3 regions of the Lysobacter sp. FW306-1B-D06B genome follow, and region 3 is predicted to be linked to each of the others. Evidence: riboswitches for the same ligand, from Rfam matches in the RefSeq annotation. Region 3 holds a riboswitch; each other region holds the start of a gene.
What was found. A riboswitch is a leader RNA that binds a small molecule or an ion and turns the genes downstream of it on or off. The one in region 3 is predicted to bind cobalamin.
Positions count from the first base shown of each region.

Region 1: linked by a shared signal. The riboswitch ahead of btuB (TonB-dependent vitamin B12 receptor) and the one ahead of AAFF32_RS19240 (ribonucleoside-diphosphate reductase subunit alpha) in region 3 are both predicted to bind cobalamin.
Region 2: linked by a shared signal. The riboswitch ahead of btuB (TonB-dependent vitamin B12 receptor) and the one ahead of AAFF32_RS19240 (ribonucleoside-diphosphate reductase subunit alpha) in region 3 are both predicted to bind cobalamin.

Region 1 covers NZ_CP151802.1:146,135-151,055, forward strand. Annotated here, with positions in the region: gene AAFF32_RS00695 (efflux RND transporter periplasmic adaptor subunit) at 1-793, opposite strand, end outside; gene bioD (dethiobiotin synthase) at 917-1,585, opposite strand; gene AAFF32_RS00705 (GAF domain-containing protein) at 1,655-2,140, shown strand; gene AAFF32_RS00710 (TfoX/Sxy family protein) at 2,137-2,514, shown strand; cobalamin riboswitch at 2,735-2,943, shown strand; gene btuB (TonB-dependent vitamin B12 receptor) at 3,106-4,921, shown strand, end outside.
Region 2 covers NZ_CP151802.1:1,719,696-1,724,616, forward strand. Annotated here, with positions in the region: gene clpB (ATP-dependent chaperone ClpB) at 1-1,058, shown strand, start outside; cobalamin riboswitch at 1,338-1,573, shown strand; gene btuB (TonB-dependent vitamin B12 receptor) at 1,705-3,549, shown strand; gene AAFF32_RS07915 (hypothetical protein) at 3,574-4,155, shown strand; gene AAFF32_RS07920 (hypothetical protein) at 4,260-4,784, shown strand; gene cobO (cob(I)yrinic acid a,c-diamide adenosyltransferase) at 4,781-4,921, shown strand, end outside.
Region 3 covers NZ_CP151802.1:4,157,209-4,162,129, reverse strand. Annotated here, with positions in the region: gene AAFF32_RS19245 (ribonucleotide-diphosphate reductase subunit beta) at 1-807, opposite strand, end outside; gene AAFF32_RS19240 (ribonucleoside-diphosphate reductase subunit alpha) at 1,169-3,532, opposite strand; cobalamin riboswitch at 3,844-4,055, opposite strand; gene AAFF32_RS19235 (phosphoglycerate kinase) at 4,241-4,921, shown strand, end outside.

The DNA of each region.
Region 1 (4,921 bases), 220 kb from region 3:
TCGCGCCGGTGCTCGGATCGACGACGTCGCCGGAGAAGTCCAGCTTGCCCTGGCGCTCGTACGGCGTGCCGTCCGGCAGGACGACGGTCACCTTCGAATCGCCCTGCGTGGTCTGCGCGCGACGCACCTGCTCCAGCTCGGTGACGCTGAGGGAGAAGTTCACGTAGAGCTGGTCGATCTGGTCGACCGTGGTGAGCAGCGTCGGCGTGCCCTGCCCGACCAGCGCGCCTTCGGTGACCTGCTGCTGGTTCGCGCGGCCGCTGATCGGCGCGGTCACCGTGGCGTAGCCCAGGTTGATGCGCGCATTCGCCAGCGCCGCCTCGGCCTGCTTCACCGCGGCACCGGAGCTGCGCTCGGCGGCCATGGCGTTGTCCAGGTCGGACTGCGAGACGAACTTCTCCGGCGCCAGGCGGCGGGCGCGATCGGCGGCGGCCTTGGCGTTGGCGTAGTTGGCCTGCGCCGAGGCCAGCGAGGCCTGGGCCTGGCCGACTTCGGCCTGCAACGGCGCCGGGTCGATCAGGAACAGCACCTGCCCGGCCTTCACGTCGCTGCCTTCCTCATAGACCCGGCGCTGCAGCACGCCCGGAACGCGCGCACGCACGTCCGCGCTGCGGAACGCGGCCAGACGGCCCACCAGATCCTTCTGCAGCGGCACGTCGCCCGGCTGCACCTTGACCACACCGACGTCCGGCGGGGGCATCTCGCCGCCCTGGGGCTGATCCTTGCCGCCGCAGGCGGACAGTACGAGGGCCAACGCGGCAGCGATCGCCACCGTGCGCGGGTTCTTGACCATGGGGGAAGACTCCAATTCCTTCATGACGGGCGTCGCAGCCCGGGTAGGGTTCGAATTCCTATACCGCCCAGTCTAGCATTTGTCGGGAGCGGCCCATCTCCCATTGGTCACGCCTATCGCCGATCAGGCCGGTTGAAGCAAAGCCGCCAGCTGTGCCGGATCGGGCGCTTCGCGGAACGGGAGCCGTCCCCAGCACGCTACCGGCAGGTGCTGCTTCAGCAGCGTGAAGTTGTCATCGGCGCGCTCCATGGCCGGGTCGATGTCGTTGGCGATCCAGCCCACCAGATGCAGACCATCGGCCTGGATCGCCCGCGCGGTGAGTCGCGCATGGTTGAGACAGCCCAGGCGCAGCCCCACGACCATCACCACCGGCAGGTCCAGCGCGCGCACCACGTCCGCCTGGTCCAGATCGGCGGCCAGCGGCGCGGCCCAACCGCCCACACCTTCCACCACCACCGCATCGGCCTGCGAGGACAGGCGTGCGAATGCGCTTTCTATCGGCGCAAGGGTAACGCGGATGCCTGCGTCGGCGGCAGCCAGTTCAGGCGCCAGCGGATTGGGCAGGGCGAATGGATTGACGTCCTCGTACGCAGGGCGCGGCGCGCTTGCCGCCTGCAGGGCGAGCGCGTCTTCGTTGCGCCATCCCTCCGGCGTGCGCTCGCAGCCGCTGGCAAGCGGCTTCATGCCGACCGCGCGCAACCCGCGCGCGCGCAGCGCATGCAACAGCGTCGCACTGGCCAGCGATTTGCCGATGCCGGTGTCGGTGCCGGTGACGAACCAGCCGCGGCTCACGACGCGGCCCCTTTCGGAGCGGCCCTGCCGGCCCCAAGTACGCTGGTAGACTGCGGAAAAGAGGCACTCATGTTCACCAGCGAAAGTCTAAGCGGCACGAAGTCGGAACAGTATGCGCAACTGCTCGCGCAGGCGCGTGCGCTCATGCATGGCGAACGCGACCGCATCGCCAACGCCGCCAACCTGGCGGCGCTGATCTACAACGCGGTGCCGGAACTCAACTGGGCCGGCTTCTACTTCTTCGACGGCACCGAGCTGGTCGTGGGTCCGTTCCAGGGACTGCCCGCCTGCGTGCGCATTCCGCTCGACAAGGGCGTGTGCGGCGCAGCCGCCTCCACCCGGCAGACCCAGCTCGTCCCCGACGTGCACGCCTTCCCCGGCCACATCGCCTGCGACTCGGCCTCCAACTCCGAACTGGTCGTGCCACTGGTCTCCGCCAATGGCGAGCTGATCGGCGTGCTCGACCTCGACAGTCCGGTCCTGGACCGTTTCAACGTTGAAGACCAGCACGGCCTGGAGTCCATCGCGCGGGCATATGTGGAGTCACTGGAATGACGACCAGCACCGACAAGCTGCGCAACATCGGCCCGAAGTCCGCCGCCTGGCTGCGCCAGGTCGGACTGCGCACACGCGAGGACCTCGCCGCGGTGGGCACGGTGGAGGCCTTCATGCGCGTCAAGCGCGCCGGCTTCAAGCCGACGTTGAACCTGCTGTACGCCATCGAAGGCGCGTTGCAGGACTGCCATTGGCAGGAGATTTCCGACGAGCGCCGCGGCGAGCTCATCCAGGCCGCCGATGCCGCCACCGCCCTGCTGCCGCCGCCGCGCTACAAGCCGGCCGCCGCGCCGGTTACGACGACGCAGATGGCCCGCGAGGAAGACACCATCGCGATGCCGACGCTGTTCGACGAGCCTGCGGATCGGGACTGATCGAGACAGTCTGCACTCCGAGCACCTCCCTTTCTCCCGCTTGCGGGACTAGGTGCCCGAAGGGCGGATGAGGGCAAACGGAGACGAGGCTTCAGACTCGCCTGGGCCCTTCAACGCTCCGCGCGCTTTCCTTCGCTCCCACCGCTCTCCCGCAAGCGTGAGAGGGCTTTGCACACCGCGAACCCAAGCCTCCACGCGAAAATGCCGTAGACTTCGCCCCGCTTCGAGGTGACCCGGCGGCGTCCTGCCGGCGGGTTGAAACGGGAAGTCGGTGACGCCGCCACGCGGCCAGTCCGGCACTGCCCCCGCAACGGTAAGCGAGTTCGAGCTCGGCACACCGCCACTGTGCACACGCACGGGAAGGCGCCGCAGCCGGAGGGCCTCCTCCACTCGCGAGTCCGGAGACCGGCCTGCGACGCAAGGGTCCCGACTGGAAACAGCCTGTCTGGAATCAGCATGGACCCGCCACTGGTTGCGATGCGGAGGGCGTCGCGGCGGCGACGTCGGCGTTCCGCTTCCGATTCCGCGGCCCACTCTCTCCCGGCAACCGTTCCTTTTGCCGTCGGCGCCGTCGTGCGCTGGAGAATTCCGATGTCCTTCCGCCGCAATGCCCCCGTCCACGCCCTCGCGTTCGCCTGCGCGCTCGCCCTGCCCGCGCTCGCCCACGCCGCGCCGCAGGCGACCGATCTGGACGAAGTCGTCGTCACCGCCAACCGCACCGCCGTGACGGTCAACGATGCGCTCGCGCCGGTGGAAGTGGTCGACGCCGAGCAGATCCGCCGCAGCCAGGCGCGTTCGCTACCCGACCTGCTGCGCGGACGCGCCGGCATCACGCTGTCCAACCAGGGCGGCCAGGGCAAGCTCACCACGCTATTCCTGCGCGGCGCGGAATCCGACCACGTGCTGGTGCTGGTCGACGGGATCCGCATCGGTTCGGCGACGTCCGGCCTGGCCTCGCTGCAGGATCTGCCGGTCGATCTGATCGACCGCGTCGAGATCGTCCGCGGCCCGCGTTCCAGCCTGTACGGCGCCGACGCCATCGGCGGCGTGATCCAGGTGTTCACGCGACGCGACCGCGAAGGCTTCGCTCCGCGCGTCACCGTCGGCGGCGGTTCCAACGGCCTCAACGAATTCGCCACCGGCTTCGGCGGCGGCAACGGCCGCGCCTGGTTCGGCGCCGACTACTCACGCAGCCACACGCAGGGCATCAACGCCTGCAACGGCTATTTCGACCCGGTGACCTTCGACGGTGCCGGTTGCTTCATCGCGCCGGACTCGCAGCCCGACCGCGACGGTTACACGCGTGACGCACTCTCCGTGCGTGGCGGCGTCGACTTCAACGAGCAGTGGACCCTGGAAGGCCACGCGTTGCGCAACGAAGGCGACAACGAATTCGACGGCGACTTCACCGACCGCGCCAAGACCGTGCAGCAGGTCGTCGGGGGCAAGCTGCGCTGGCACCCGAACGACCGCGTCGACCTGCACCTCACCGCCGGCCGCAACCAGGACGCGTCCGACAACTACCTCGGCGACACCTACCTCGACTACTTCAGCACCTACCGCGACAGCGCCACGCTGCAGGGCGACTTCGGCCTGGCCGAGCACCACCTGCTCACCGTCGGCCTGGACTGGCTGGAAGACAGCGTGAGCAGTACCACGCCGTACGACGAGAGCAGCCGCGATAACAAGGCCGCATTCGTGCAGTACCAGGGTCGCTTCGCAGCGCAATCGCTGGAAGCCAGCGTGCGCCGCGACGACAACGAACAGTTCGGCGGCCACACCACCGGCAGCGCCGCATACGGCATCGAGTTCGCGCAGAACTGGCGCATCACCGCCGGCTACGGCAGCGCGTTCAAGGCGCCCACGTTCAACGAGCTCTACTTTCCGTTCTTCGGCAACGCGAACCTGCGTCCGGAAGATTCCGACACCTGGGAACTGGGCGTGGCCTGGCGCGGCGATACGCTCAACGTGCGCCTGGACACCTTCAGCACCGAGGTCGACGACCTCATCGCCTTCGACGCCGCGCTGGGCCTGCCCAACAACGTCGAACGCGCGCGCATGCAGGGCGCCGAACTCGGCGTGGACACGACCGTCGCCGAATGGACCATCGCCGGCGCGATCAGCTACCTCGACACCGAGAACCGCAGCGGCTTCTACGAAGGCAACGAACTCGCCCGCCGCGCGAAGAACAGCGCGCGTGTCGACGTGGACCGCGCATTCGGCGATTTCCGCATCGGCCTGACCGCCGTGGGCGAAGGCTCGCGTTTCGACGACGTCGCCAACACGCGTCGCCTGGGCGGCTACGGCACACTCGACCTGCGCGCCGAATACGCCATCACGCCCGCGCTGACATTGCAGGCCCGCGTGGCCAACGTGTTCGACCGCGAGTACGAGACGGTGGCGTTCT
Region 2 (4,921 bases), 1.8 Mb from region 3:
AGAAGCAGCTCAAGGCCGCGCAGGAAGCCGAGACGAAGGGCTTCACGCTGCTGCAGGACAAGGTGACGGCGGAAGAGATCGCGCAGGTCGTCGCGCGCTGGACCGGCATTCCGGTCAGCAAGATGCTCGAAGGCGAGCGCGAGAAGCTGCTGCGCATGGAAGAGCACCTGCACACGCGCGTGGTCGGCCAGGAAGAGGCGATCAAGGTCGTGTCCGATGCGGTGCGCCGCTCGCGCGCCGGGCTTTCCGATCCGAATCGCCCGTCGGGTTCGTTCCTGTTCCTCGGCCCCACCGGCGTGGGCAAGACCGAGTTGAGCAAGGCGCTGGCCGAATTCCTGTTCGATTCCAGCGATGCGATGGTGCGCATCGACATGAGCGAATTCATGGAGAAGCATTCCGTGAGCCGCCTGGTCGGGGCGCCTCCGGGCTACGTCGGTTACGAAGAGGGCGGTTACCTCACCGAAGCGGTGCGTCGCCGCCCGTACAGCGTGATCCTGCTCGACGAAGTGGAGAAGGCGCATCCGGACGTGTTCAACATCCTGTTGCAGGTGCTGGACGACGGCCGCCTCACCGACGGCCAGGGCCGCACGGTGGACTTCCGCAACACGGTCATCGTGATGACGTCGAACCTGGGGTCGCACCAGATCCAGGAGATGTCCGGAGATGATTCGCCGCAGGCCTACCTGCAGATGAAGAGCGCAGTGATGGGCGTGGTGCAGGCGCACTTCCGCCCGGAGTTCATCAACCGGCTCGACGACATCGTCGTGTTCCATCCGCTCGACAAGCAGCAGATCCGGCAGATCGCGCGCATCCAGCTCAACGGGCTGGAGAAGCGGCTGGGCGAGCGCGGGCTCAAGCTGGATCTGTCCGATGAGGCGCTCGCGTTGCTGGGCAATGTCGGCTTCGATCCGGTGTACGGCGCGCGCCCGCTGAAGCGTGCGATCCAGCAGCAGCTGGAGAATCCGCTGGCTTCGAAGATCCTGGCCGGCGAATTCACCAGCGGCGATGTGATCGGCGTTGATGCGCAGGGCGGGCAGTTGGTGTTCCGGAAGGGATAAGCGACCCGTCCGTAGCGGGATGACTGCTGCGACTCGAAGCCCCCGCGGTGGAAGCTGCGGGGGCTTCGGCGTTATGCGGGTGCTGCGTCGCGGTCTACGACAGAGCGCCCATTCTCACCGTTCGTCCTGAGCGTAGCGAAGCGAAGTCGAAGGATGGAGACGGGCGGCAACCCGCTCATCCTTCGACTTCGGCGCTTCGCGCCTACGCTCAGGACGAACGGTGGGGAAGGGCGCGCCGAACGAAGGCTCCGCGACCATTGCCGATACCCCGGGTGCTGCTAAGATGCCCCCGCCTGAGGTGACCGCCGGCCTGGCCGGTGGTTGAAACGGGAATCCGGTGCGCCGGGTCGTGCATGCACGGCCGGCAATTCCGGAGCTGCCCCCGCAACGGTAGGCGAGAAGACGATCCGCATCACAGCCACTGTGCTCACGCATGGGAAGGCGCGGACCGGAAGCGCAGGAATCCCTGCCTTCGCTCGCAAGCCCGGAGACCGGCCTTTGTGCGACCCGACACGCGGTGGGCGATGTCATGGGGCGCATGCCGTTCGCGTGCCGCTGCCATAACCCTCCTTCCGCCTGTCCTCTTCCAACGTTCCCGCGCGGGCAGGCGCGGTCAAGGAGTGTGTCAGTGCATCCGCATCACCGTATGTTCCGCCGCCGCGCGCTGGCGGCGTCGTTGTCGTGTTCCCTTCCTTTCGCGGCCCCGGCCTTCGCCGACGATGCCGCCACCGATCTCGATCAGGTCGTCGTCACCGCTACGCGCACCGCGCAGACGCAGGACCAGGCGCTCGCCGCGATCACCGTGATCGACCGTGCCGAGATCGAACGCCTGCAGCCGGCCTCGCTGCCGGCCCTGCTGACGGGGCGCGCGGGTATCTCCATCGCCAACAACGGCGGCCCGGGCAAGTCGACGTCGCTGTTCCTGCGCGGTACCGAGTCCGACCACGTCCTGGTGCTCATCGACGGCATCAAGATCGGTTCGGCCACCAGCGGCGGTGCCTCGCTGCAAGACATCCCGGTCGAACAGATCGAACGCGTGGAAATCGTGCGCGGTCCGTTCTCCAGTCTGTACGGTTCCGAAGCGCTGGGCGGCGTCATCCAGATCTTCACCCGCCGCCCGCAAGGCGCGTTCGCGCCCAGCGCCAGCGCCGCCGTCGGCAGCGATAACACGCAACGCTACGCGGCCGGCGTCGCCGGGCAGGCGAGCGATCCCTCGCGTGGCGCCTGGTATGCGATCAACGCCGCGCACGAAAGCACCGACGGCATCAACGCCTACCGCGGCACGCGCAACTTCGATCCCGACAAGGACGGCTATCGCAACACGTCGTTGACGTTGCAGGGCGGCTACCGCTTCAGCGAGCAGTGGGATGCCGACCTGCGCGCCTTCCGCGCCGAAGGCAACAACGAGTACGACGGCAGCACCAACAACGAAGCCGACACCGTGCAGCAGGTCGTCGGCGGTCGTGTGCGCTACACGCCGGGCGATCGTTTGAAGTTCACCGCCGGGCTGGGCACCAGCGCGGACCTGAGCGAGAACTTCCTCAACGGCGTCTATTCCTCCACCTTCGATACCCGCCGCGAAGTGGGCTCGTTGCAGGCCGACGTCGGCCTTGCCACCGGCCTGTTGACGCTGGGCTTCGATTGGCTCGGCGACAAGGTGCACAGCAACACCGATTACGCGCGTGATCGTCGCATCAACCGCGGCGTGTTCGGCCAGTGGCAGCAGGCGTTCGGCACGCAGTCCGTGCAGGCGAGCGCGCGCCGCGACGACGACAGCCAGTTCGGCGGCGAAACCACCGGCAGCGTGCTGTGGGGCTGGAACTTCACGCCGTCGCTGCGCCTGGGTGCGAGCTACGGCACCGCGTTCAAGGCGCCGACGTTCAACGAGCTGTACTTCCCCGGCTACGGCAACCCCGACCTGGGCCCGGAAACCTCGCGCAGTGTCGAAGTGAGCCTGCGCGGCGAACACGGTTGGGGCACCTGGTCGCTCAATGCATTCGACACGAAGATCGACGACCTGATCGCCTTCGACTCGACGCTCGGCCCGATGGGCGGCCCGAACAACATCGACCGCGCGCGCATCCAGGGCGTGGAAGCGACCGCGGGCGTGGTCTGGATGGACTGGAGCCTGCGCACCAGCCTCACCTGGCTGGACCCGCGCAACGACGGCGACAACGTCAACCACGACAAGTTGCTGCCGCGCCGTGCGAAGCAGTCCGGACGGATCGACCTTGATCGCAAGTTCGATCGCTTCAGCATCGGCGCCAGCGTCATCGGCGTGGGCGAGCGTTACGACAACCTCGCCAACACCACCCGCATGGGCGGGTACGGACTGTTCGGCTTGCGTGCGGGCTATGCATTCACCGACGCATGGAGCGTGCAGGCCTCGCTCGACAACGCCTTCGACAAACGCTACGAGACCGCCGCGCTCTACAACCAGCCGGGTCGCACCTGGCTGCTGACCGTGCGCTATCAACCCACCGTCCGCTGAGCGGACACCAACGTGAGGCCGCCGATGAAACCCCTGACACGCCACGCCAACCTGGGCCTGTTCGCCGCTTTCGCCGTGCTGATGATCGCCACGCGCTTCCATCATTTCGGCGACGCGCTGCACCTGCCCGACGCCTCGATGGCGCTGTTCTTCCTCGGCGGCCTCTATTTGCGCAAGCACTGGCAGTTCGCGGTGTTCATCGCGCTGGCGGTGGTGATCGACTGGATCGCCATCGAATACGCCGGCCTCAGCGACTTCTGCGTGACGCCGGCGTATTCGTTCCTGCTGCCGGCTTACGCCGTGCTCTGGTACGGGGGGCGCCTGTACGCCGATCGACTGCGCACCACATGGGCGTCGATGCTCGGCGCCGCCGGCGTCGCACTGGTCAGCGCGTCGGTGTCGTTCGCCATTTCCAATGGTGCGTTCTACTGGCTGGGCGGTCGCTACGCGGAGCCGCACTTCGCCGAGTATCTGGCGCGCGCCTGGCAGTGGGGGCCGTTGTTCGTGCGCACGACGATGGCCTACATCGCCGTCGCGCTGGTCGTCCACGCGATCCTTGATCGCGTGGTGGGCCTTCGTTCCAACACGCAGCCCGCCGGCCGTTGAGGAGATTCACCATGAACGCACTGCGATTCTCTGGCTCCGAAAGCCTCCTGCCGTACTCGTCGCCGCGTGCGCAGATTCTGGTCGCCGCCGCGCTCGCCGCATTGATGATCTGCACGCGCGGCCAGCACTTCGCCAGCGTGAATGCGCTGCCGAGTGCATCGTGGGCAGTGTTCTTCCTGGCCGGCGCGATGCTGCGGCCGATGTGGGCACTGCCGGCGTTCTTCGTGCTGTCCTCGCTGCTCGACTTCGCCAGCCTGGCCACCGGCACGATCACCGACTGGTGCCTGTCGCCGGCGTACTGGGCGGTCGCGCTGGCGTATGCGGCGCTATGGCTGGGCGGTCACGTGTACGCCACGCGGCTGCATCGGGACCGCTGGAGCGCGCTGCCGCGCCTGGTGTTGGCGCTGGTGGTCACGGCCAGCGTGGCGTACCTGATTTCCAAGGGCGGCTTCTACTTCTTCTCCGGCCGTTATCCGGAGCCCACGCTCACGGGCTTCATCGCCCGCATCCCGCAGTATTACCCGCGCGCGCTGGGCACGCTCGCCGGCTATGTCGGGCTGGCGTTCGCGTTGCGGGCGATCGCGATCGGTGCGTTCGCGCGCGTCGCCGCGCGGAGCGTGCGCGCGTGAGCGCCGGCTCCGAGCGCCGCGGGCTCAGCGAGCAAGCGCATCACCGCGAGCGCGCGCAGCGCAAGAAGGAACTCGTGGACCGTCGCATCGCCCGTGCGACCATCGACCGCGGCGTCGTGGTGGTGAACACGGGCAAC
Region 3 (4,921 bases):
GAGCCCGGCGACGCCGCCGGAGAGCACGTCCTGTGCGAACTGCATCTCGCACTCCACGGCTTCTTCCAGCATCCGCACGACCTGCGCCTTCAGCTCGTCGTCGAACAGCTCCGGCTCCTCCGCGCGCGCGGTGTCGATCACTTCGAACGCGAACGCCATGTGGCAGCTCTCGTCGCGAAACACCCAGTTCGTGCCCGACGCGAGCCCATGCATCAGGCCGCGCGAACGCAGGTAATAGACGTAGGCGAAGGCCGCGAAGAAGAACAAGCCCTCGATGCAGCAGGCGAAGCAGATCAGGTTCAGCAGGAACTGGCGGCGCTGCGCGGTCGTCTCGATGCGCTGCAGGTCCTGGATCGAATCGATCCACTTGAAGCAGAACTCCGCCTTGGCGCGGATGGACGGAATGTTCTCCACCGCCGCGAACGCCTTCGCGCGCGCGACCGGATCGGGCAGATACGTGTCGAGCAGGGTGAGATAGAACTGCACGTGCAGCGCTTCCTCGTACAGCTGGCGCGAGAGGTACATGCGCGCTTCGGGCGCGTTGATGTGCTGGTAGAGGTTCAGCACCAGGTTGTTGGCGACGATCGAATCGCCGGTGGCGAAGAACGCGACCAGTCGCTCGATCAGGTGGCGCTCGGCGGGGCCGAGCTTGTGCTTGAGGTCGTTGACGTCCAGCGAGAAATCGACCTCCTCGACCGTCCACGTGTTGCGGATCGCGTCGCGGTACATCTCGTAGAACTGCGGGTAGCGCATCGGCCGCAGGGTGAGGTCGAAGCCCGGGTCGAGCAGGCGGTTGCGTTCGGTCATGGCGCTCTCGGCTTGAACCTTGTCCTCCAGCCGCGGGACGCCACGACCTCCATCAGGGGAGGGAGTGCAGGTCTTTGGCGCCGAGCGGCTGGAGGAACAAGTGAGGAAGAACTTAAGATTGTTCGAATCAGGTTTTGCGGCGGTTGTAAGGCGCCTGATTCGTAGGTTTCAGCGAAACCCCCAAGTCAGCTGCCTTCCCGCGAACGGAGTCTTCCGTTCGACCCAACTTCAGACCCATTACGCGCGTGGGGGTGTTTCCGCCTGCGAGACTCTTCAGTTCCGACTCTTGCTTCGGAGTCCAGGCCTTGCCGTGGTTTTCGGGCTTCTTTGCCATTTCACACTCCTGTTGCTGGGGGACGAATTATTGGCAGGCCTCACAGGCCTCGGGATTCTCGAGCGAACAGGCGACAGCCTCCGTCGGCGTATATGCCGGCGCAGGCGACTGCGCGGCCGCGCCGCTCACCGTCGCCTTGGCGATCTTGGTGGCTGGGCGCGAACGCAGGTAATACGTCGTCTTCAGGCCCTTCTTCCAGGCGTACATGTACATCGACGACAGCTGGCCGATGTTGGGGCTCTCGATGAAGAGGTTGAGCGACTGGCTCTGATCGATGAAGGCGCCGCGATCGGCGGCCATGTCGATCAGCGAACGCATCGGCAGCTCCCACGCGGTGCGGTACACCGCACGCAGCGATTCGGGGATCGCTTCGACGCCCTGGATCGAGCCTTCCGACATCTTGATGCGGTCGCGCAGTTCCGGCGTCCACAGGCCCAGCGTCTTGAGCTCATCGACGAGGTAACGGTTCACGACGAGGAAATCACCCGACAGCGTCTCGCGCTTGAACAGGTTGGACACCTGCGGCTCGATGCACTCGTAGCAGCCGGCGATCGACGCGATCGTTGCCGTCGGCGCGATGGCGACCAACAGCGAGTTGCGTAGGCCGTGCTCGGCGATGCGCGAACGCAGGCCGTCCCAGCGCTCCATGTCCTCCGGCTCCACGCCCCAGGCCTGGAACTGAAGTTCGCCCTGTGCCGCGCGCGTGTCGGCGAAGCTTGGGTGGCGTCCGCGTTCCATCGCCAGTTCGTTGGATGCACACAGCGCGTGGAAATAGATGTTCTCGGCGATCTTCCTCGACAGCGCACGCGCCGGTTCGGAGTCGAACGGCAGTCGCAGCTTGAAGAACACGTCCTGCAGACCCATCACGCCCAGGCCCACCGGGCGCCACTTCAGGTTCGCGCGGCGAGCGGTTTCGATCGGGTAGAAGTTGAGGTCGATGACGCGGTCGAGCTGACGCACCGCCAGTCGCACGGTCTCGGCGAGCTTGTCGAAATCGAAGCGGCCGGATTCGCCGTGAACCGGGCCTTCCTCGAAGAGTTCGACGTGGTGCGAGAGGTTGATCGAGCCCAGGTTGCACACCGCCGTCTCGTCCTGCGAGGTGACCTCCAGGATCTCCGTGCACAGGTTCGACAGGTGCACGACGTTGCCCTCGCGCAGTGTCTGGTTGCACGCGCGGTTGGACTTGTCCTTGAAGTTCATCCAGCCGTTGCCGGTCTGCGCGAGCGTGCGCATCATCCGCGCGTACAGGTCGCGCGCCTTCACCTTCTTCGTCGCCAGGCCCGCCGCTTCGGCGGCGTGGTAGGCGCGCTCGAATGCGTCGCCCCACAGGTCGGTCAACTGCGGCACCTTCGCCGGATCGAACAGCGACCACTCGCCGTCGCTCTCGACGCGGCGCATGAACTCGTCGGGAATCCAGTTCGACAGGTTGAGGTTGTGCGTGCGGCGCGTCTCGTCGCCGGTGTTGTCGCGCAGCTCAAGGAATTCCTCCACGTCCGCGTGCCACGGCTCCAGGTACACGCAGGCCGCGCCCTTGCGCTTGCCGCCCTGGTTCACCGCCGCGACGGACGCGTCCAGCGTCTTCAGCCACGGCACGATGCCGTTGCTCAGGCCGTTGGTGGAACGGATCAGCGAGCCGCGCGAACGGATGCGCGTGTACGACAGGCCGATGCCGCCGCTGAACTTGGAGAGCTTGGCCACGTCCATGTAGCGCTTGTAGATGCCTTCCAGCGAGTCGTCGGGCGAGTCCAGCAGGAAGCAGCTCGACAGCTGCTCATGCGTGGTGCCGGAGTTGAACAGCGTCGGCGAGGACGGGATGTAGTCCAGCTGCGCCATACGCCGATACAGCGACAGCGCCTCGCTCACGTCCTCGCTCAGCGCACAGGCGATGCGCAGGAAGAACTGCTGCGGCGTCTCGATCACCGTGCGCGCGGTCGGGTGGCGCAGCAGGTAGCGGTCGTACAGCGTGCGCAGGCCGAAGTAGTCGAAGCGCGCGTTGAGCGACTGGTCGATCGCGTCGTTGAGCTTGCGCGCGTTGGCCTGCACGAAGGTCAGCAGGCGGTCGTTGATCAGGCCCAGCTCGTGCCCGCGCTGCACCGATTGCGAGAACGCATGGATCTCCAGCCCGGCGACTTCCTTCTCGATCACGCCCGCGAGCAGGCGCGCGGCCAGGCGACCGTATTCGGGCTCTTCGGCGGTGAGCAGGGCGGCGGTGCGGATCGACAGTTCATCCAGCTCGCGCGTGCTGGCGCCGTCGTACAGGCCGGAGATGGTGCGCGTGGCCACGCGCATCGGATCGACGGAGAACAGCCCTTCGCCGTTGCGCGTCACCGCGCGCACGATCTTGTTGAGATCGACCGGCTCTCGGCGGCCGCTCCGCTTGGTCACCGTCATGGTGAGGTTGGCCGCGGGCGGGGTCAGGGCGAAGCCGGCGGGCGCGTGGTCGGCGGGCGCGCGCTGCGGTGCGGCGTCGGTCGGCGAGGCGACGGCGGGCGCTTGCGTGGTGATGGTCATGGCGACTCCAGTGCGTGGGCGCACGTCTGGCCGTCCTTTCCCTCGAAGGACGACGCGGGCGCGGGAGCCTGGATGATGTGGACGGGGTGTCGCGCAGCCCGAGACGGCGGGCGCGATGGCGGCAGAACGCCGTCATCGATGCGACACCGACCGTCTTCCCTCCGAAGACTCCCTGGCCGGCACCGCGCGGTGTGCAACGCGCGGTTGTCGGCAGGTCTTCGGACTCGGGACGCGAGGCGGTATCGCCTCTTCCTACGGAGCCTCTTCCCGGGCGTTCGCCCAGTGGCATGGCTCGTTCGTTTCCCTTACCGCTGCGGGGCAGTGCCGGCCTTGGACGTTCGTCCGCACCGGGCTTCCCTTTTAAGCCGACCGCGAGGTCGGCACCGACGGGCCACAACATAGTGGGGGTTCGGTGATACGTCAACGCTAAATGTTGTGGATAACCGTGGAACATGCGGGCGCGCCGATTTGCCGCGGCGCGTCCACGCGGGGGACAATGCCGCCCCACGCGCGGCGCACCGACGTGCGCCCGTGCGATCGACCACCCTCCCATTTCCCCTCGACGAGAGGGCCCAAAGGCGACCGCCCATGTCCATCCTCCGCATGTCCGACCTCGACCTCCAAGGCAAGCGCGTGCTGATCCGCGAGGATCTCAACGTGCCCATCGACGACGGCCGCATCACGTCCGAACAGCGCATCACCGCCGCGCTGCCGACGATGAAGCTGGCGCTTTCGATGGGCGCCGCGGTGATGGTCACCTCGCACCTGGGCCGCCCGAAGGAGGGCACGTGGACGCAGGAGGACTCGCTGGCGCCGGTGGCGAAGCGGCTTTCGGAGCTGCTCGGCATCGACGTGCCGCTGGTGAAGGACTGGGTCGACGGCGTCGAGGTGAAGCCGGGCCAGCTCGTGCTGCTGGAGAACTGCCGCATGAACGTCGGCGAGGGCAAGGACGACGAAGCGCTGTCGAAGAAGTACGCCGCGCTGTGCGACGTGTACGTCATGGACGCCTTCGGCACCGCGCACCGCGCGCAGGCTTCCACGCACGGCGCCATCAAGTTCGCGAAAGTGGCTGCGGGCGGCCCGCTGCTGATGGCCGAACTCGACGCCCTCGCCAAGGCGCTGGACAACCCGGCGCGTCCGCTGCTGGCCATCGTTGCCGGCTCGAAGGTCTCCACCAAGCTGGAGCTGTTGTCGTCGCTGGTGTCCAAGGTCGATCAGCTGATCGTCGGTGGCGGCATCGCCAACACCTTCATCGCCGCGATGGGTCAC